Regions from separate parts of the Streptomyces sp. NPDC050147 genome, predicted to be linked through region 1. Evidence: riboswitches for the same ligand, from Rfam matches in the RefSeq annotation. Region 1 holds a riboswitch; each other region holds the start of a gene.
What was found. A riboswitch is a leader RNA that binds a small molecule or an ion and turns the genes downstream of it on or off. The one in region 1 is predicted to bind cobalamin.

Region 2: another riboswitch for cobalamin. It lies ahead of metE (5-methyltetrahydropteroyltriglutamate--homocysteine S-methyltransferase); the one in region 1 lies ahead of AB0I94_RS11830 (ABC transporter substrate-binding protein).
Region 3: another riboswitch for cobalamin. It lies ahead of AB0I94_RS01945 (prenyltransferase/squalene oxidase repeat-containing protein); the one in region 1 lies ahead of AB0I94_RS11830 (ABC transporter substrate-binding protein).

Annotation. Positions count from the first base shown of each region.
Region 1 is NZ_JBFALJ010000006.1:10,989-17,796, reverse strand. Features, by position in the region: gene AB0I94_RS11835 (iron ABC transporter permease) at 1-896, opposite strand, end outside; gene AB0I94_RS11830 (ABC transporter substrate-binding protein) at 1,004-1,963, opposite strand; cobalamin riboswitch at 2,008-2,165, opposite strand; gene AB0I94_RS11825 (M67 family metallopeptidase) at 2,129-2,551, opposite strand; gene AB0I94_RS11820 (amino acid permease) at 2,663-4,135, opposite strand; gene AB0I94_RS11815 (DUF2017 domain-containing protein) at 4,487-5,083, opposite strand; gene clpS (ATP-dependent Clp protease adapter ClpS) at 5,095-5,412, opposite strand; gene AB0I94_RS11805 (nicotinate phosphoribosyltransferase) at 5,543-6,808, shown strand, end outside.
Region 2 is NZ_JBFALJ010000012.1:90,776-97,583, reverse strand. Features, by position in the region: gene cbiQ (cobalt ECF transporter T component CbiQ) at 1-130, opposite strand, end outside; gene AB0I94_RS19910 (energy-coupling factor ABC transporter substrate-binding protein) at 137-511, opposite strand; gene AB0I94_RS19905 (energy-coupling factor ABC transporter permease) at 511-1,239, opposite strand; cobalamin riboswitch at 1,269-1,454, opposite strand; cobalamin riboswitch at 1,687-1,905, shown strand; gene metE (5-methyltetrahydropteroyltriglutamate--homocysteine S-methyltransferase) at 2,066-4,387, shown strand; gene AB0I94_RS19895 (MarR family winged helix-turn-helix transcriptional regulator) at 4,414-4,842, opposite strand; gene AB0I94_RS19890 (SDR family NAD(P)-dependent oxidoreductase) at 5,145-6,068, shown strand; gene AB0I94_RS19885 (amidohydrolase family protein) at 6,074-6,808, shown strand, end outside.
Region 3 is NZ_JBFALJ010000001.1:426,377-433,184, forward strand. Features, by position in the region: gene AB0I94_RS01935 (aldehyde dehydrogenase) at 1-1,158, opposite strand, end outside; gene AB0I94_RS01940 (MBL fold metallo-hydrolase) at 1,382-2,431, shown strand; cobalamin riboswitch at 2,485-2,611, shown strand; gene AB0I94_RS01945 (prenyltransferase/squalene oxidase repeat-containing protein) at 2,735-3,949, shown strand; gene AB0I94_RS01950 (SCO2322 family protein) at 3,976-4,617, shown strand; gene AB0I94_RS01955 (energy-coupling factor transporter transmembrane component T) at 4,625-5,806, shown strand; gene AB0I94_RS01960 (ATP-binding cassette domain-containing protein) at 5,803-6,808, shown strand, end outside.

The DNA.
Region 1 (6,808 bases):
ACGAGCATCCGGGCCGCGTGCGGCACCATCAGGCCGACGAAGCCGATGGCTCCGCTGTACGCGACGAGTACGCCGGTCAGGAGCGAGGCGAGGACGAAGACGGCGGCGCGGAAGCGGGCGGTGTCCAGGCCGAGGACGGTGGCGCCCTCCTCGCCGACCAGGAGCAGGTCCAGGGGGCGGGCCAGGGCGACGAGCAGCGCCGTGCCCGCGATCAGGGCGGCGCCGGGCAGGGCGAGCATGTCCCAGCGGGCGCTGCCGAGGCCGCCGAGGGTCCAGTACAGGACTTCCTTGAGGTGGTCCGCGCTGTCGGCCGTGATCAGGATGAGGCTGGTCAGGGCGGAGAGGATGTACGAGACGGCCACCCCGGCCAGGATCAGGCGGCCGGTGGCGAATCCGCCGCCGGATCTGGCCAGGGTGTAGACGACGAGCAGGGAGAGCAGGGCGCCCGCGAAGGCCGCGGCCGGGATGGTGACGGTCGTGGCCAGGCCCGCGCCCAGGCCGAAGACGCTGCCGAGGACGATGACGGCGACGGCTCCGGCGGAGGCGCCGGAGGAGACGCCCAGGAGGAAGGGGTCGGCCAGCGGGTTCCTCACCAGGGCCTGGAGGACGGTGCCGATGACGGCGAGCCCCGCGCCTACGGCCGCGCCGAGCAGGACCCGGGGCAGGCGGACGTCCAGCACGATCGTGCGGAACGGGGAGGGTTCCGCGCCGCCGGTAAGGATCTCCAGGACGTCGGGCGCCGGGATCCTGACGGAGCCCAGCGCGAGGCCTGCGACGATCGCCGCCGCGAGGGCTGCGCAGAGCGCCGCGATGACTGTCGCGTAGCCCAGTCGTCTGCGGGTCGGTGTGACCCTGGCGGGGCCTTCCCCAACCCCGCCCCTTCCCGGCTGTGACATGTGCGGCTCCGCCGCGGGCCGCTCTGGTGCGGGGGCCTTGGTTGCCGTCATCACCGGCTTCGCCGAGTTCGTCCTCAAACGCCGGACGGGCTGAACCCCCTGCCTCTTCACAGCTGGTCCGCCAGCTTCTCCACCGCCCCCGGTGCCCTCACCCCCGCCACCGTGTCCGACAGTGGCAGGACCGCGAACCGCTTGTTCTTGATGGCGGGGACGTCCGCGAGGACGGGGTCTTCGAGGAGGCGCTTCTTCTTCTGGGCCACCGTCGTGCCGCCGTAGTCGAGGATCACGATCACCTCGGGCTTGCGGTCGACCACCGACTCCCAGGAGGCGTCGCCGAAGGCCTTGTCGAGGTCGGCGAAGACGTTGCGGCCGCCCGCCCGCTCGATGATGTCGTTGCCGATGCCCCGGCCGCCCGCCGTGAACGCGGTCTTGTCGCCGCTGTCGTAGACGAAGACCGGGACCGGCTTCTCGGACTTCAGTTCCCCTGCCGTGGCCGCCAGTTGGCGCTTCGCCTCGCCCACCCACTTGTCGGCCCGCGGTCGCACTCCGAACGTGCTGCCGACCTCGCGGACCTCCTTGTAGACGTCGTCCATCGTCACGGCCCGCTTCGCGCAGCCTTCGACGTTGAGGCGGCTGTCGATGCCGGACTTCGCCAGAGCCGCGCGGCTGCGGCCCTCGCCCGCCTGGAAGGCGCTCGCGTAGCCGCCGTAGACGAAGTCGGGGTCGGCGGCCAGGAGTTTCTCGTACGAGGGGTACTCCTTGGCCAGGACCGGGGTGTCCGCGTACGCCTTCGCGTACTTCGGCAGGACCTTGTCGTCGAGGTAAGCCGTCCCGGCGATGCGGTCCTTCAGGCCCAGCTCCAGCATCACTTCCGTCACGTGCTGGTTCATCGTCACGGCGCGCTTCGGGGGCGCTTCGTACGTCGTCTTCACGCCGCAGTTCGTGACCGTGTACGGAAAGCCGGGCGCCTGGGCCGCCGACTGCGACTCCGGTCCTTCGGAGGACGAACACGCGGCGAGCGGGGCGAGCAGGGCCGCGGCGATGAGCACGCGTACGGGTCGGGACATGACTGGACTGCCTCCTCCAGGGGATTTCCGCGTCCCCTGCGTCGTGGGAGAAGAAGGCGGCAGGTCAGTTCCTGACTGCCCCGCCCGCGAAGGGTGGGGTCACAGTGGCGGGACCGTGCCGGATTCGCACCGGCTTCCTGGGTCCTGCCGCCTCAAAGGTGAAGCTCAGTATGCCTGGACGACCTTCACCTCTTCCTCGGTGACCTCGCCGTCCACGATCCGGAAGGAGCGGAACTGGAACTCGCCGGCGCCGTCGGTGTCCGCGGTGGAGACCAGGACGTAGTGGGCGCCGGGCTCGTTGGCGTACGTGATGTCGGTGCGCGAGGGGTAGGCCTCGGTCGCCGTGTGCGAGTGGTAGACGATCACCGGCTCCTCGTCGCGGTCGTCCATCTCGCGGTAGAGCTTGAGGAGGTCGCCCGAGTCGAACTCGTAGAACGTGGGCGAGCGGGCCGCGTTCAGCATCGGGATGAAGCGCTCGGGGCGGCCCGTGCCCTCCGGGCCCGCGACCACACCGCAGGCCTCGTCGGGGTGGTCCTGGCGCGCGTGCGCGACGATCTGGTCGTGGAGGGCCTGGGTCAGGGTCAGCATGGCAGCCAGGATAAGCAGAAGGGCCGGTCCGTACCGAAGAGTGGTACGGACCGGCCCACATGCTGGGATCAGGCGGTGATCAGGGCTTGGTCAGGGGTGACCACGGCTTGATCAGGACTTGATGGCGTCCTGCGGCTCGGAGCTGCCGCCACCCGTCGACTGCGTGCCGCGCTTCTGCATGACCAGGTAGCCGATGCCCAGGATCAGGGCCCACACCGGAGCCGCGTACAGCGAGATCCGCGCGTCCTTGTCGATGCCCATCATCACGATGACCATCGCGATGAAGGCCAGCGCGAACCAGCTCGTGTACGGAGCGCCGGGCGCCCGGAAGGTGGACTGCGGCAGCTCGCCGCGGTCGGCCTTGCGGCGGTACTTGATCTGGCAGACCAGGATCATGATCCAGGCCCACATGCCGGAGATGGTCGCGAAGGAGACGACGTAGTTGAACGCCTCGCCGGGCCACTGGTAGTTGATCCAGACGCCGACCAGCATCAGCGTGGCGGAGAAGGTGGTGCCGACCAGCGGCAGGCCGTTCTTCGTCAGCTTGGTGAAGAACTTCGGGCCCTGGCCGTTGAGCGCGAGGTCGCGCAGCATGCGGCCGGTGGAGTACATGCCGGAGTTGCAGGAGGAGAGCGCGGCCGTCAGGACGACGAAGTTGACGATCGCGGCGCCGATGCCCAGGCCCATCTCCTCGAAGGCCGCCACGAACGGCGAGACGCCCGGCTCGAACGAGGTCCACGGCACGACCGAGAGGATCATGATGAGCGCGCCGACGTAGAAGACGGCGATGCGCCACGGCACGGTGTTGATGGCCTTGGGCAGGACGGTCTTCGGGTCCTTGGACTCGCCCGCGGTGACGCCGACGAGCTCGACGGCGAGGAAGGCGAACATCACGATCTGCAGCGTCATCAGCGTGGAGCCGATGCCGTTCGGGAAGAAGCCGCCCTGGTCCCACAGGTGGGAGACGGACGCGGTGTCACCGGCGTCCGAGAAGCCGATGGTGAGGATGCCGGCGCAGATCAGGATCATGCCGATGATCGCGGTGACCTTGACCATCGAGAACCAGAACTCGAGCTCGCCGAAGAGCTTCACCGAGATCAGGTTGGCGCCGTACAGGATGACCGTGAAGATCAGCGCGTACGCCCATTGCGGGATGGCGTCGTGTGTCCAGTACTGCATGTACTGGGCCGCCGCCGTGACTTCCGTGATGCCGGTGACGACCCAGAAGAGCCAGTACGTCCAGCCGGTCACGTAGCCGAAGAACGGGCCGATGAATTCACGCGCGTACTCCGAGAAGGAGCCCGAGACGGCGCGGTACATGAGCAGCTCGCCCAGGGCGCGCATGATGAAGAAGATGACGAGGCCGGCGATGGCGTACGCCAGGATGAGGCTCGGGCCCGCCTTATGGATGGCTTTGCCCGCGCCGAGGAACAGGCCGGTGCCGATGGCACCGCCGATCGCGATCATCTGGATCTGCCGGGCCCCGAGCCCGCGCTGATAACCCTCGCCTGACGTGCCGGACGAACCGCCCGCTCCGTCGGCCTCATTGCCGTCGTGATGCTCTTCGACCTGCACTGAGGTCATGGTGACGCCTTTCTCCACGCCGATCCGTGCCCGCAGTCTGCGTATGGCCACGGATCAGGTCCTGATCCCCCCGGATATGGATGGAGTGCTACCGGCGGTCTGCCGGCCCGAGCGCCACCGGTGACATGGGTGGCGTCACCGAGTGGTCGTGAAGATTTATCACGGCCGCAATAGTGATCGGCTCAGCCGCGTGTGGCCCACACCACGAAGAGAAGCGGACAAAATTCCCTCGCCGCATCAAATTCGGGCATTGGAGTGACCTGATCGTTATCCGGATTTGAGCGTCCGATGAGCGAACGGGAGGTAACCGCTGCCCTATGCAACGACTTTGCGTGTGCGACCGTGTGACTTCTAACCGATCAGCGTGCCGACCAGCGTCTCCTGCAGGCCGCCGAGCCAGAGGTAGGCCATCACCATCGGCTTGCGCGGGTCGGAGTCCGGGAGCTGGTAGAGCAGGTCCGTGTCCTCCTCGTCGGTCACCTCGAGGCGGGCGCCGATCGCCAGGCGCAGGTCGTTGAGCGCGCCGAGCCAGTGCCGCGACTCGTCGGCGGAGAGCTTCAGGACGGCGCCGCCCTCGCCCTTGGACGTCATGGCGTCCAGGGAGCGGATCACCACCAGGGCGTCGTCGCGCTTCTTGGCCCGCAGGTCGTTCTCGGTGAACCGCCTGAACTCCGAGGAGTACGCGCGCAGTTCGTCTTCGTCGGCCTTCTCGCTGCCGGGACCGCCGTACGCGTCGGGCAACAGCCGCTGGAGGACCGGATCGGTGGGCGGCTCGCTCGGGCCCTCCGCGAACAGCTCCGCGAGGGGGTCGTCGGAAGCGTCCTCGGCCGGGCCCGGACCGATCAGCTCCAGGAGCTGCACGGCGAGGGAGCGGATGATCGAGATCTCGACCTCGTCGAGCGCGACGGCAGCGCCGCCCCCGGGAATGGCTTCGAATTGTCCTGGCATCAGATGCGTCGCTACTTCCGGTCCTGCTGGAGGGTGGCCCACAGACCGTATCCGTGCATGGCCTGTACGTCGCGCTCCATCTCCTCGCGGGAGCCGGTGGAGACGACGGCGCGGCCCTTGTGATGCACGTCCATCATCAGCTTCGTGGCCTTCTCCTTCGAGTACCCGAAGTAGGACTGGAACACGTAGGTCACGTAACTCATCAAATTGACCGGGTCGTTGTGGACGAGCGTGATCCAGGGGACGTCGGGCTCCGGGACGGCGAACGTCTCTTCGTCCGATTCCGGGCGGGTGATCTCTGCGGGAACAGTGCAGCGGGCGGAGCCCATCCTTGGAGGGGCGGCGGCGGGAGACGGGCGGGACGTACTCACGCCACCCATGCTGCCACCCGCGAGGGCGTCGCGCACAAATGGACCCAGGAAATCGTCAGAGTGACGAGATGCGGGTAGCATCCTTCCCATGAACACAGCGGACCTTGGGCTGCCGGTGGATGTTCCGTCGACAGCGCTCTTCACGGATCACTACGAGCTCACGATGTTGCAGGCGGCGCTGAAGGCCGGCACCGCCGACCGGCGCTCCGTCTTCGAGGTCTTCTCGCGCAGACTTCCCGAGGGGCGCCGCTACGGAGTGGTGGCCGGAACGGGCCGGGTCCTGGACGCCGTGGAGAACTTCCGCTTCGACGCGGGCGTCATCGGCTTCCTGCGCGAGCGCCGTGTCGTCGACGAGGAGACCCTCCAGTGGCTCTCCTCGTACCGCTTCAGCGGCGACATCTGGGGCTATCCGGAGGGCGAGGTCTACTTCCCGGGATCGCCGATACTGCGCGTCGAGGGCTCTTTCGCCGAGTGCGTGCTCCTGGAGACGGTGATCCTCTCCATCCTCAACCACGACTCGGCGATCGCGGCCGCCGCCTCCCGGATGGCCTCGGCCGCCGGTCAGCGCCCGCTGATCGAGATGGGCGCACGGCGTACGCACGAGCTGGCGGCCGTCGCCGCCTCACGCGCCGCGTACGTCGGCGGTTTCACCACCACCTCCGACCTGGCGGCCGGCTTCCGCTACGACATCCCCACCGTCGGCACATCGGCCCACTCCTTCACCCTCCTGCACGACAACGAACGCGACGCGTTCCAGGCCCAGGTGGACTCCCTGGGCCCCGGCACCACGCTTCTCGTCGACACGTACGACGTGACCGAGGCCGTGCGCACCGCCGTCGAGGTCGCCGGGCCCGAGCTCGGCGCCGTGCGCATCGACTCGGGCGACCTGCTCCTGGTCGCGCACCGGGTGCGTCAGCAGCTGGACGAGCTCGGAGCCACGAAGACGAAGATCATCGTGACCTCCGACCTGGACGAGTACGCCATCGCCTCGCTCGCGGCGGCGCCCGTGGACGCGTACGGCGTGGGCACGCAGCTCGTCACCGGGTCCGGGCACCCGACCTGTTCGATGGTCTACAAGCTGGTGGCCCGCGCCCACTCGGCGGACCCCAAGGCCCAGCTCGAGCCGGTGGCCAAGAAGTCGCTGGGCGCCAAATCGTCGGTGGGCGGTCGCAAGTGGGCCGCTCGGCGGCCCGACGAGCACGGCGTCGCCGAGGCCGAGGTGATCGGCACGGGAGCGGTGCCGGTGGAGCTCGCCGACCATCAGCTCCTCGTCGAGCTGATAAAGGGCGGCGAGGTGGTGGCGCGCGAACCACTGGACACCGTGCGCGAGCGGCACGCGGCGGCGCGGGGGCGG
Region 2 (6,808 bases), on a different contig from region 1:
CCAGGACAGCTCCCGGCCACGGCGGCAGGGAGATGGCAAGGACGGTGAGGCCGAGCCCGAGCACGGCCTTGTCCACGGGGTGGCGGCGGCGCCAGCGACTGCTGTGCGCCGCCGCGTCGATGGGCAGCACGCCGGGTCAGACCTGCCCGGTCCCGGCCCGGGTGCTCTCCTCGCCGGCGGTCGGCTCCGCGGCGGCCGCCTCGGCTCGCGCCGTCTCGGCCCCCTGACGGCGCCCCTTGCGCACACCGAAGTAGTACGCGAGGACGCCCGCGCCGAGCGCCGCCTGCAGCGCGAAGAGCGCCGACTCCACCTCCCCGGAGGGCGGTTCGTACAGCGGTGAGAACCAGGGCTCGTAATCCGGCTCGATCTCGGTGATCGCGGTCTCGGCCTGGGCGTCGGCCCCGGCGAACGGCTCCTTCTCGTCGTCGCCGAGACCGAGCGCCAAGGGCAGTACCGCGAGCGCGGCGACGACGAGGAGCAGCAGAGTATTGATCTTCGCGTTCCGGCTCATCAGGCGCTGGCCCCCGTCTCGGTCTCCGTCTTGCTGCCGGTGTCCGCCTTCGCGGACGGCTTCTTGCCCTGGAGCAGCACGCCGAGCCGCGTGAGCTCGCCCCTGCTCGACTGCACGAGCAGCCGCATCACCACGACGGTGAGCAGTCCCTCGCTGACCGCGAGGGGGATCTGCGTGACGGCGAAGATGCCGCCGAACTTGCCCAGAGCGCCGATGAATCCGCTGCCGGGATCCGGGAACGCCAGGGCGAGCTGGACGCTGGTGACGCAGTAGGTGGACAGGTCGGCGACGAACGCGCCGCAGAACACGGCGACCATGAGCGGCGCGTCGTACCGCTTCAGGAGCCGGTAGACGGCGTATCCGGCCCATGGCCCGACGATCGCCATGGAGAACACGTTGGCGCCCAGGGTGGTGAGCCCGCCGTGGGCGAGCAGCAGCGCCTGGAACAGCAGAGTGATGGTGCCCAGCACCGCCATGATCGGTGGCCGGAACAGGATCGCGCCGAGCCCGGTCCCCGTCGGGTGCGAGCAACTGCCCGTGACGGACGGGATCTTCAGCGCGGAAAGGACGAAGGTGAACGCTCCGGACGCACCCAGGAGCAGTGTGCTCTCCGGGTGTTCCTTGACCTCACGGGTGAGGGAGCGGACTCCGTGGACGACGAACGGCGCGGACGCTACGCCCCAGGCGATCGCGTGCGCCGGTGGGAGGAAACCCTCGGCTATGTGCATGGCTAAGCAGACCCTCTCCAGCACCTCGTGGATGGACAACGCGCCTTGGCCGGTCTCCTGGCTGACGGGTCGTACCGACCGGACTCCGCCTTCCCGGGCGCGTGTCGCACCCAGTGGCTGCCGCGAGGGCTGGAGCCGGACTTCCCGATCACAGTGGCGAGGGCCGCACCGGCATCACACCGGATTTCCCGAGCACCAAGGCGTGGTGACCCTAGTGCGCAATCGAGTGGCCTGACAACTTGCGGGGCCGCTCCACCTGTGGCATGCGCGAGCACACGCGACCAGGGGCGTACGCCCCTGGTCAGCCCCTGTGCATCGGCTCGCGCGCACCGACGTGCCCCACGCTTTCCGGGAGCCCTTTCCCTCCCCGCCACCACCGCTGGTCCCGTGTCTCACCTCACGGTCCGGAATGTGATCAGTACTGCCCCAAGAAGCCGATCACCCTCTAGCCTGATCCGTGCAACTGGTTCGCCCTGTCCGCCAGGCAGGCGCGTCGCAAGAGGGAACCCGGTGGAAATCCGGGACTGCCCCGCAGCGGTGAGTGGGAACGACCGCCGTCATGAGCACTGGGTCCGAGCGCGGACCCGGGAAGCGACGGCCAGTAGGGATCTGCCTCGGCAGATGTGCCCGCGAGTCCGAAGACCTGCCCGTTGCCCGCATGTGATCCCTCACGTGCGGACATCCCGGTGACCTCGTGGGCGGGTCGGCGTACAGATCAGGTGGAGCACCGCGCCGGTGGCGCGCGTAGGTCCGCCCGGTTCGTCATCCCTTCGCGTCCGTGTCCCGTCCCGGGATTCTCAGGAGTCATCTCGCGAAGGAGATTTCCGTGACAGCGAAGTCCGCGGCCGCGGCAGCACGGGCCACCGTGTACGGCTACCCCCGCCAGGGCCCCGACCGGGAACTGAAGAAGGCCGTCGAGGGCTATTGGAAGGGCCGCGTCAGCGCCGACGCCCTCCGGGAGACCGCGGCGCGCCTGCGCCGGTCCACCTGGCGGCGCCTGGCCGACGCCGGCGTCCATGAAGTGCCGACCGGCGACTTCTCGTACTACGACCACGTCCTGGACACCAGCGTCATGGTCGGCGCCGTCCCCGGGCGCCACCGCACGGCGGTCGACGCGGACGCCCTCGACGGATACTTCGCGATGGCCCGCGGCACACAAGACGTGGCGCCGCTGGAGATGACCAAGTGGTTCGACACCAACTACCACTACCTGGTACCGGAGCTGGGCCCCGACACCGTCTTCGACGCGGACTCCGCCAAGCAGGTCGCCGAGCTCAAAGAGGCCGTCGCGCTCGGTCTCGCCGCGCGCCCGGTGCTCGTCGGCCCGGTGACCTATCTGCTGCTCGCCAAGCCCGCGCCCGGCGTGGCCGCCGGCTTCGAGCCGCTCACGCTCCTGGACCGCCTGCTGCCGGTGTACGCGGAGGTCCTCGCCGACCTGCGCGCCGCGGGCGCCGAGTGGGTGCAGCTCGACGAGCCCGCCCTGGTCCAGGACCGCACCCCGGCGGAGCTCAACGCCGCCGCCCGCGCCTACCGCGACCTCGGCGCGCTCACCGACCGTCCTCAACTCCTCGTCGCTTCCTACTTCGGCAGGCTCGGCGAGGCTCTCGCGGTGCTCACCAAAGCGCCGGTCGAGGGGCTCGCGCTGGACTTCACGGGGGCCGCCACCAGCCAGCTTGAAGACCTGGCCGCCGTCGGCGGGCTCCCCGGCAAGCGTCTGGTGGCAGGCGTCGTCGACGGCCGCAACATCTGGATCAACGACCTGGAGAAGTCCCTGTCGACGCTGGGCACGCTCCTTGGCCTCGCCGACCGGGTCGACGTCTCCGCGTCCTGCTCCCTGCTGCACGTCCCGCTGGACTCCACCGCCGAACGGGACATCGACCCGCAGGTCGCCCGTTGGCTGGCCTTCGCCCACCAGAAGACCACCGAGATCGCCACGCTGGCCCGCGGTCTGTCCCAGGGCGCGGGCGCCATCACGGCGCAGCTTGCGGCCAACCGCGCCGACTTGGCTTCGCGGTCGGGTTCGGCCCTCACGCACGACCCGGCCGTGCGCTCCCGCGTCGCCGCCGTCACGGGCGCCGATGCCCGCCGCGCACACCCCTATCCGGAGCGTGCGGCGGCCCAGCGGTCCCGCCTCGGCCTGCCCCAGCTGCCCACCACCACCATCGGGTCCTTCCCGCAGACCACGGAACTGCGCACCGCACGGGCCGACTTGCGGGCGGGCCGTATCGACACGAACGGCTACGAGGAACGCATTCGCTCGGAGATCCGCGAGGTCCTCGCCTTCCAGGAGAAGGCGGGCATCGACGTCCTGGTGCACGGCGAGCCCGAACGCAACGACATGGTGCAGTACTTCGCCGAGCAGCTCAGCGGGTACCTCGCCACGCAGCACGGCTGGGTCCAGTCGTACGGCACCCGCTACGTGCGTCCGCCGGTCCTCGCGGGCGACATCTCACGGCCCGAACCGATGACGGTGCGCTGGACCTCGTACGCCAACTCCCTCACCGACCGCCCCGTGAAGGGCATGCTCACCGGCCCGGTCACGATGCTCGCCTGGTCCTTCGTACGCGACGACCAGCCGCTCGCCGACACCGCGCGCCAGGTCGCCCTCGCCCTGCGCGACGAGGTCGGCGACCTGGAATCCGCGGGCACTTCGGTCATCCAGGTGGACGAGCCCGCACTGCGCGAGACGCTGCCGCTGCGCGCCGCCGAGCACGCCGCGTACCTGGAGTGGGCCACGGAGTCCTTCCGTCTCACCACCAGTGGCGTGCGGCCGGACACGCAGATCCACACGCACATGTGCTACGCCGAGTTCGGCGACATCGTCCGGGCCATCGACGATCTCGACGCCGACGTCATCAGCCTGGAGGCGGCCCGCTCGCACATGCAGGTGGCCCGCGAACTGGCCGAGCACGGCTACCCGCGCGAGGCGGGCCCGGGCGTCTATGACATCCACTCCCCGCGCGTACCGAGCGTCGAGGAAGCAGCGGCCCTGCTGCGCAAGGGACTTGAGGCCATCCCCGCGGAGCGCCTGTGGGTGAACCCCGACTGCGGTCTCAAGACCCGAGGCTGGCCCGAGACCCGGACCTCCCTGGAGAACCTGGTCGCGGCGGCGCGGCAGGTGCGGGCGGAGCTGCCGGAGCGCTCCTGACCGATGATCCGGGCATACGGGGGGGGTCAGGCCCCGCCCCCCGTATGCGCCATCCGCGAGAGCAGCTCATGCAGCATCTCCCGCTCCTGCGGGCCGAGCGGGGCCAGCAGCTCGTCGGTGACCCCGTGGGCCACCTCGTCCGAGTCGCGCAGGAAGTCGTGGCCCGCGGGCGCGAGAGCCACGATGCGGCGGCGGCGGTCGTCGGGGGCGGGGCGGCGTTCGACGAAGCCGAGGCGTTCCAGGTCGTCCACCAGGCCGACGATCGCGCTGGGGTCGTAACCGAGCTCCTGGCTCAGCTCGCGCTGTGCCGCGCCCTCCACGGTGGCCAGATAGCGCAGCAGCGCGTAGTGGCGCAGGCGCAGGCCGGATCTCTGGAGCGCCGCGTTGAAGAGCTGCCCCGAGCGCAGGCCGAGGCGGTACAGCAAATAGCCCGCGTCGGCGTGCAGGCCCCGCATCCAGGGCGCACCCTCGTCGACGGACCCTTTCTCCACGGGCTCGGCTGTGGTCTTCCGGCTGGTCATGAAGGGCGCTCTCCCTGATCGGCGGTTCGCGGGCGGACGGCGGTCGTCGCTGACAGTCTCCAGCATGCCCCATGATCGATGTCGGCAACAACCATTGACGTCAACAATGGTTTGTCTTAGCTTCCTTTCCGCGGGCCGATGTCGGCCGGGACCGCCGAGCGGGCTCCGGCTCCGCTCCACCCCTTGTGCCCGCCAACTCCATTGTTCTCGCTGCCTGTTGAAGGGAATTTCCAGTGCTGGACTCATACGCCGTGGACCTGCACGGCAAGGTCGCCGTCGTCACGGGATCCGGGCGCGGCCTCGGCCTCGCCTACGCCCGCGCTCTCGCTCGCTCCGGAGCCGCCGTGGTCGTCAACGACGTCGACGAGGAGGCAGCCGAGCAGGCCGTCAAGACCATCACGGAGGCAGGCGGGCGCGCCGTCGCCGAGGTGGCGGCGGTCGGCGGCAGGGAGGCCGCCGACCGCCTGGTCGACCGCGCCGTCGGGGAGTTCGGGCGGCTCGACGCGATGGTGACCAACGCCGGGATCCTGCGCGACCGGGTGCTGTGGAAGATGACCGACGACGACTTCGACGCGGTCGTCACCACCCATCTGCGGGGAACCTTCACCTGCGCCCGCGCCGCCGCCGTACGCATGCGGGAGCAGGGCGAGGGCGGCAGCCTCATCCTGGTCGGCTCCCCCGCCGGGCAGCGCGGCAACTTCGGGCAGACCAACTACGCCGCCGCCAAGGCCGGGATCGCGGCCATGGCGCGTACCTGGTCGATGGAGCTGGCCAGGGCCGGCATCACCGTCAACGCGATCGTGCCGGTGGCCGCCACCGCGATGACCGAGACGATCCCCGCCTTCGCCCCGCACATCGAGGCCATGAAGGAGGGCCGGCCGCTGCCGGACTTCCTCCGCAAGGGCGAGGGGTTCGGGACGGCCGACGACTGCGCCGCGCTCGTGCCCTTCCTGGCCTCGGCCGCCGCCCGCGACGTGACCGGCCAGTGCGTCGGCATCGGTGGCGACAAGCTCACCCTGTGGTCGCATCCGCGCGAGGTCTCCGTGGCCTACGCGGACGGTGGCTGGACCCCGCGGACCATCGCCGCCGCCTGGCACACCTCGGTGGGCAGCGCCCCGGAGACGGTCGGCGTACCCGCACCCAAGACCCCGGGGGCGTGAGGGAGTTGAACCTCTCCGAGCTCACCGCGATCGACGTCCACACGCACGCCGAGGTCTCCTCCCAGGGGCACGCCTCGCTCGACGAGGACCTCGACGCCGCCTCCAGCGCGTACTTCAAGGTCGAGGGCAAGCGGAAGCCCACCCTTGAGGAGATGGCCGCCTACTACCGCGAGCGCAGGATGGCCGCGGTCGTCTTCACCGTGGACGCCGAGTCCGCCACCGGCACCGCGCCCGTCCCGAACGAGGAGGTCGCCGAGGCCGCCGCCGCCCACCCCGACGTGCTGATCCCGTTCGCGTCCATCGACCCGTTCCGGGGAAAGGCCGGCGTGGGACAGGCCCGCAGGCTGGTGGCGGAGTACGGGGTGAAGGGCTTCAAGTTCCACCCCAGCATCCAGGGCTTCTTCCCCAACGACCGTTCCCTGGCCTACCCGTTGTACGAGGTCATCGAGGAGACCGGCTGCGTCGCCCTCTTCCACACCGGGCAGACCGGCATCGGCGCGGGCGTGCCCGGAGGCGGCGGTATCCGGCTGAAGTACTCGAACCCGATGTACGTCGACGACGTCGCCGCCGACTTCCCGCACCTGAAGATCATCCTTGCGCACCCCTCCTTCCCCTGGCAGGACGAGGCCCTCGCCGTCGCCACGCACAAGCCGGGCGTGCACATCGATCTCTCGGGGTGGTCGCCGAAGTACTTCCCGCCCCAACTCGTGCATTACGCCAACAGCTTGCTCAAGGACAAG
Region 3 (6,808 bases), on a different contig from region 1:
CTCCTCGCGGGCGATGCGCATCGAGTTGTCGACGCCGCCGAAGAGCGTCGGCTCGACGTACCAGCCTTGGTCGAAGCCTGCCGGACGGCCGCCGCCCGTGAGGATCTTGGCTCCCTCCTCCTGGCCGATACGGATGTAGTCGAGCGAGCGCTGCTGCTGGCGCCGGGCGACGAGCGGGCCGAGTTCGGTCTCGGGGTCGAGCGGGTCGCCGATCTTGAGCGCGGAGGCCGCGGCGGCGAAGGCCTCGGCGAACTCGTCGTGGCGGGAGTGCGGCACGAGGATGCGGGTCTGGGCCACGCACGCCTGGCCGTTGATCATCCAGGCGAAGGGGACGATGCCGGCGACCGCGCTCGCCGCGTCCGCGTCGGGCAGGATCACCGCGGCCGACTTGCCGCCGAGCTCCAGTGTCACGCGCGTGAGGTTGCGGGCGGCGACCTCCATGACGCGCTTGCCCGCGCCGACGGAGCCGGTGAAGGAGACCTTGTCGATGCCGGGGTGCCCGACGAGGTACTCGCTGACCTCGCGGTCGGCCGAGATGATGGAGAGCACGCCCTGCGGCAGCCCCGCCTCGGTGGCGATCTCGGCGAGGATGTAGGCGTCCAGCGGCGTCTCGGGCGAGGTCTTGAGGATCACCGGGCAGCCCGCGAGCAGGGCGGGCGCCAGCTTGGCCGCGGCGGTGAACTGCGGGACGTTCCACGGGACCACGGCCGCCACGACGCCGACCGGCTCGCGCCGCACGAGGATCTTGCCGAGGGCCCCGTCGCGCGCCTCCTCATACGTGAAGTTCCGGGCGACCGTGAGCGCCGAGTCCCAGACCATCATCGCGGCGAGGGCCTGCACCATCACGCTCGATGTGTACGGGGTGCCGTTCTCGGAGCTGATGACGCGGGCGATCTCCTCGTGCCGCAGGGCGAACGCGTCCTTGATCCGGGTGACGATCTCGATGCGCTCGTCGAGGGTCATCCGGGGCCAGGGCCCCTCGTCGAACGCCTTGCGCGCGATGGCGACGGCCCGGTCGACGTCGGCGGGCGCGGCGTGCGGCACCCGCGCGAAGACCTGGCCGGTGTGCGGCGAGACCACCTCGATGACGTCCTTGCCCAAGGGGTCCACCAACTCCCCGCCGATGAAAAGCTGTCCGTGTTCCACGAGCTCGGTCATGGCTGACTGCCTCCTGCGGGATTCCGCCTGCGCGGCCATCTTTCTGACACTGTTTCAGAACTGATACCAGTTCTAGTTCCAGTAGTCCACGGAGAGCAAGGTTCAGGCAGCCGTTCAAGTGGGCTGACGAAACAGTCGACTTGAGCGATCATTGGAACTAGTTCTAGTTATGCTGACCGAGGCCGTGGTCGTGGCCGCGCAGCGACGAGAGATGAGGGCCCCGATGACGCAGGTGACCGATCCGCGGGTGACCGAGCACGGCGGGGGCGTATGGAGCATCAAGGTCCCGATTCCGGACAATCCCCTGGGCTTCACCCTCGTCCACCTCCTGGACACGGACGCCGGTCCGGTCCTCATCGACACGGGCTGGGACGACCCCACGTCCTGGGACTCGCTCGCCGACGGTCTCGCCGCCTGTGGCACGTCCGCCGACGCGGTGCACGGCGTCGTCATCACCCACCACCACCCCGACCACCACGGCCTGTCGGCCAAGGTCCGCGAGGCATCGGGCGCGTGGATCGCGATGCACGAGGCGGACGCGTCGGTCGTACGCCGCACGCGGACCGGACCGCCCGCACGCTGGTTCGACTACATGGTGGAGAAGCTGACGGCCGCGGGCGCCCCCGCCGACCACCTGGCCCCGCTCCTCACCGCCCGCGACGCGGGCCGCGCGCCCCGGCTGCCCGGCATGGCAGCCGCGCTCCCCGACCGCGACATCACCCCGGGCGAGCTGCTCGAACTGCCGGGTCGCAGGCTCCGCGCCATCTGGACCCCCGGCCACACCCCGGGCCATGTCTGCCTGCACCTGGAGGAGGAGCACCCGGCGCGGCTGCCGGGCCACGGCCGGCTGTTCTCCGGGGACCATCTGCTCCCCGGGATCACCCCGCACATCGGCCTGTACGAGGACCCGGACGACGCGACCATCACCGATCCCCTCGGCGACTACCTCGACTCCCTGGAGCGCGTCGGCCGCCTGGGACCCGCCGAGGTGCTTCCCGCCCACCAGTACGCGTTCACCGACGCCCCCGCCCGCGTGCGCGAGATCCTGGTCCACCACGAGGAGCGCCTCACCGACCTGCTCGCCCTCCTCGCCGAGCCCCTCACCGCTTGGCAGCTCGCCGAGCGGATGGAGTGGAACCGCCCCTGGGCCGAGATCCGCTACGGCTCACGGAACATCGCGGTCTCCGAGGCCGAGGCGCATGTGCGGCGCCTGGTGAAGCTGGGGCGCGCGGAGGCGGTGGGCAACGATCCGGTGCGGTACCGCGCGGTGTGAGCTCCGGCCGGGGGCGGGCGCCCCGGGCCGCTCCCCCTACGGGCCGGTAGAGTGGCCTCCGTCGTCATCATGCCCGTACAGGGGGAAGCCGGTGCGAATCCGGCGCTGACCCGCAGCCGTATCCGCAGTTCACCGAGCTGACGGAGAGCCGGAATGCCCGGTACGAAGCATGACCGGCTCGCTTCATCGGGGCCCCCGATGAACGGCACCGTCGAGGTATACGGAGCCGGAGCCGCCCGGTGCCCGTGCCCGCTACGCGCCCGTGCTGCCCCGCTCCCCGCAGTGAGAGGCACCCGCCGCATCATGAACGTTCGCCGCAGCGCAGCGGTCCTGGCCGCCGTCGCCGTGTTCGGTTCGGCCGCCGCCCCGGCCGCCTTCGCGGACACCGCGTCCCCGTCGCCCTCCGCCAAGCTGCCCTCCGGTCTCTACGGCGACGCGGACCCCAAGTTCGACGGGGTGTTCCGGCAGTCGTACGCCCTGCTCGCCCAGGACTCGGCCGGTGTGAAGCCCGCCGCGAAGGCCGTCGACTGGCTCACCGGCCAGCAGTGCCCGAGCGGCGGTTTCGCCGCGTACCGCGCCGACGCGGGCGAGCCGTGCGACTCCAAGACGATGTTCGACAGCAACGCGACGGCCTCCGCCGTGCAGGCGCTCGCCGCGCTCGGCGGTCAGCAGAAGACGGTCGACAAGAGCGTGGGCTGGCTGAAGTCGGTGCAGAACAAGGACGGCGGCTGGGGCTACAGCCCCGGCATGGACTCCGACGCCAACTCCACCGGCATCGTGATCGGCGCGCTCGCCGCGGCGGGCGAGAAGCCGCAGTCGGTGAAGTCGCAGGACGGCAACTCTCCGTACGACGCGCTGCCCGCCCTCTCCATGAGCTGTGGCAAGGACGGCGGCGCCTTCGGCCTCGCGGACGTCAAGTCCGGCAAGCTCTCGCCGAACGCGGACGCCACGGCGGCCGGTGTCCTCGGCGCCCACGGCAAGGGCCTGGTCGTCGACGCCGCCGAGAAGAAGGCCGCCGCCCCGAAGTGCGCGAAGGCCGACACCGCCGAGCAGGCGGCGGCGAACGGCACCGGCTACCTCCTCAAGACCCTCGCCAAGGGCGACGACCACCTGATGTCGTCGATGCCCGGTGCCAAGAACATGCCCGACCTGGGCAACACCGCGGACTCCGTGCTCGCGCTCGCCGCGGCCGGTCAGCCCGAGCAGGCCGAGAAGTCGGCCCAGTGGCTGGCGAAGAACTCCGCGGACTGGGCCGAGAAGTCCGGCCCCGCCGCCTACGCCCAGCTGATCTTCGCCGCCCGCGCTTCGGGCCTGGACCCGCGCGACTTCGGCGGCGCGGACCTGGTCAAGCAGCTGAACGCGCAGGGTCCGGCCCCGCAGGCGACCGAGCAGGCCGCCGAGAAGAAGGACAGCGACGACGGCGGCGTGAGCATCTGGTGGGTCATCGGCGTCGGCATGGTCGCCGGTATCGGCATCGGCTTCCTGTACAGCGGCAACAAGAAGAAGCAGCAGCTGTGACGCGGGGTCGCGCGCGGTGGGGACGCCTGGTGGCCGTGGCGTTCACCGCCGCCCTGCTCGGCGTCCTCGCCGCCGCCCCCGCCCAGGCAGCCGGTTACCGCTACTGGTCCTTCTGGGACCGGGACGGCGCGAAGTGGGCGTACGCGAGTCAGGGGCCCAGCACCGCCCGCCCCGACGACGGTGCCGTGCAGGGCTTCCGGTTCTCGGTGTCCGACGACTCGCAGGACTCCGCGAAGCCGCGCGGCGCCGCGGACTTCGACACGATCTGCGCCAAGACCCCCGCCAAGGACGACCGCAAGCGGATCGCCCTCGTCATCGACTTCGGTACGCCGGGCGACGCCCCTGACGGGGAGACCCCGCCGAAGCCGCGTACCGCCTGCGCGCGGATCGCGGACGACGCGACGAGCGCGGACGCGCTCGCGGCGGTCGCCAAACCCCTGCGCTATGACAGCAACGCGCTGCTGTGCGCCATCGCCGACTACCCGAAGTCGGGCTGCGGCGAGCAGGTCTCGGGCAACGGCCGCTCGCGGGACGCCGAGGAGAAGCCGGACGCGAGCAAGGAACAGGGCGACTCCGGTGGCCCCTCCGTCGGGCTGATCGCCGGCGTGGCCGCCATCGCCCTGCTCGGCGCCGCCGCCGTATGGCAGGCACGCCGCCGACGCGGCTGACCGCACGATGACCGATCACCCGAGCACCGCTCCCGGTGCGCTGCGGCGGCGCCTTGCCCCCCAGGCGCACCGGAGCAACGCGCTGCACCCCGGCGCCTGGTGGGTGTGGGCGCTCGGGCTCGGCGTCGCCGCGTCGCGCACCACCAATCCCCTGCTGCTCGGTCTCCTCATCGGGGTCGCGGGCTATGTCGTCGCGGCGCGTCGCACGTCGGCCCCGTGGGCGCGCTCGTACGGCGCCTTCGTGAAGCTCGGCCTCGTCGTGATCGCGATCCGGCTCGTCTTCGCCGTCGTCCTCGGCTCCCCCATCCCCGGTACGCACGTCATCGTGACGCTCCCCGAAGTGCCGCTGCCCGACTGGGCGAAGGGGGTGCGGATCGGGGGCCGGGTGACGGCCGAGGGGCTGCTCTTCGCGCTCTACGACGGGGTGCGCCTGGCCGGGCTCCTCATCTGCGTCGGCGCCGCCAACGCCCTGGCCAGCCCGGCCCGGTTGCTCAAGTCGCTGCCGGGCGCGCTGTACGAGGTGGGGGTCGCCATCGTCGTCGCGATGACCTTCGCGCCGAACCTGATCATGGACGTGCAGCGCCTTCGCGCGGCGCGACGCCTTCGGGGGCGCGCGGACAAGGGCATCCGGGGGCTGCTCCAGGTGGGTCTTCCGGTCCTCGAGGGCGCGCTCGAGCGGTCGGTGGCGCTGGCCGCGGCGATGGACGCGCGCGGCTTCGGGCGCACCGCGCCGGTTCCGGCCGGGGTGCGCAGGGCGACGGCGTTCCTGACGCTCGGCGGCCTGATGGGCGTCTGCGCGGGTACGTACGGGCTGCTCTCCGCGGACGGCACCGGCTATGGTCTGCCCGTCCTGGCCGCCGGTCTCGTCGCCGCCCTCGCCGGACTCCGCCTCGGCGGCCGTCGCTCCGTCCGCACGCGCTACCGCCCCGACCCGTGGGGCGTGCGCGCCTGGCTCGTCGCCGGGTCGGGGGTCGCGGTGGCGGGCCTGATGCTCTGGGCCGCCTCGTACGACGCGTCCGCCCTGCACCCCGGGGTCGTCCCCCTGACGGCGCCGACGTTGCCGCTGTGGCCCGCGGCGGCCGTCCTCGTCGGGCTGCTGCCCGCCTTCGTGGCGCCGGTGCCCGCCGATTCGGCCGCCCCTGTCTCCGCCTCCGTTTCCGCCCCCGCACGTACCAAGGAGCCCTCATGATCCGCTTCGAGGATGTCTCCGTGACGTACGAGGGGATCGCCGAGCCCACCGTGCGCGGCGTCGATCTCGCCGTACCCGAGGGCGAGTTGGTGCTCCTGGTCGGGCCCTCCGGGGTCGGCAAGTCGACGCTGCTCGGCACGGTGAGCGGGCTCGTGCCGCACTTCACCGGGGGCACACTGCGGGGCCGTGTGACGGTGGCGGGGCGCGACACCCGTACCCACAAGCCGCGCGAACTGGCCGATGTCGTCGGCACGGTCGGCCAGGACCCGCTCTCGCACTTCGTGACGGACACGGTCGAGGACGAACTCGCCTACGGGATGGAGTCACTCGGGCTCGCCCCCGACGTGATGCGCCGCCGGGTCGAGGAGACGCTGGACCTCCTCGGCCTCGCCGATCTGCGTGAGCGGCCCATCGCCACGCTCTCCGGCGGCCAGCAGCAGCGCGTCGCCATCGGCTCGGTGCTCACGCCGCATCCCGAGGTCCTCGTCCTGGACGAGCCGACGTCGGCCCTCGACCCGGCCGCCGCCGAGGAGGTGCTCGCCGTGCTGCAGCGTCTCGTCCACGACCTGGGCACGACGGTCCTGATGGCCGAGCACCGCCTGGAGCGTGTCGTCCAGTACGCCGACCAGGTCCTGCTGCTCGCGGCGCCGGGCGAGCCGCCCGTGCTCGGGGACCCCGCGTCGCTGATGGCCCGTTCGCCCGTCTATCCGCCGGTGGTGGGCCTCGGCCGCCTCGCGGGCTGGTCCCCGCTGCCCCTGACGGTGCGGGACGCGCGGCGCAGGGCGGGCACACTGCGGGAGCGCCTGGCCGGGGCCGAGCCCCGGGAGGCGGCCAAGGCCCCGCGCCCCGATGAACGCCCCGCGACGGTCCTGACCCGGCTCCGTGGACGTACGAAGGCCGATGCACCCGAAGCGGCCGCCGCGAGCGTCCGCGCTCTGGCCGTCCGCCGGGGCCGGGTGGAGGCCCTGCGCCGGGTGGACCTCACCGTCCACGCGGGAGAGA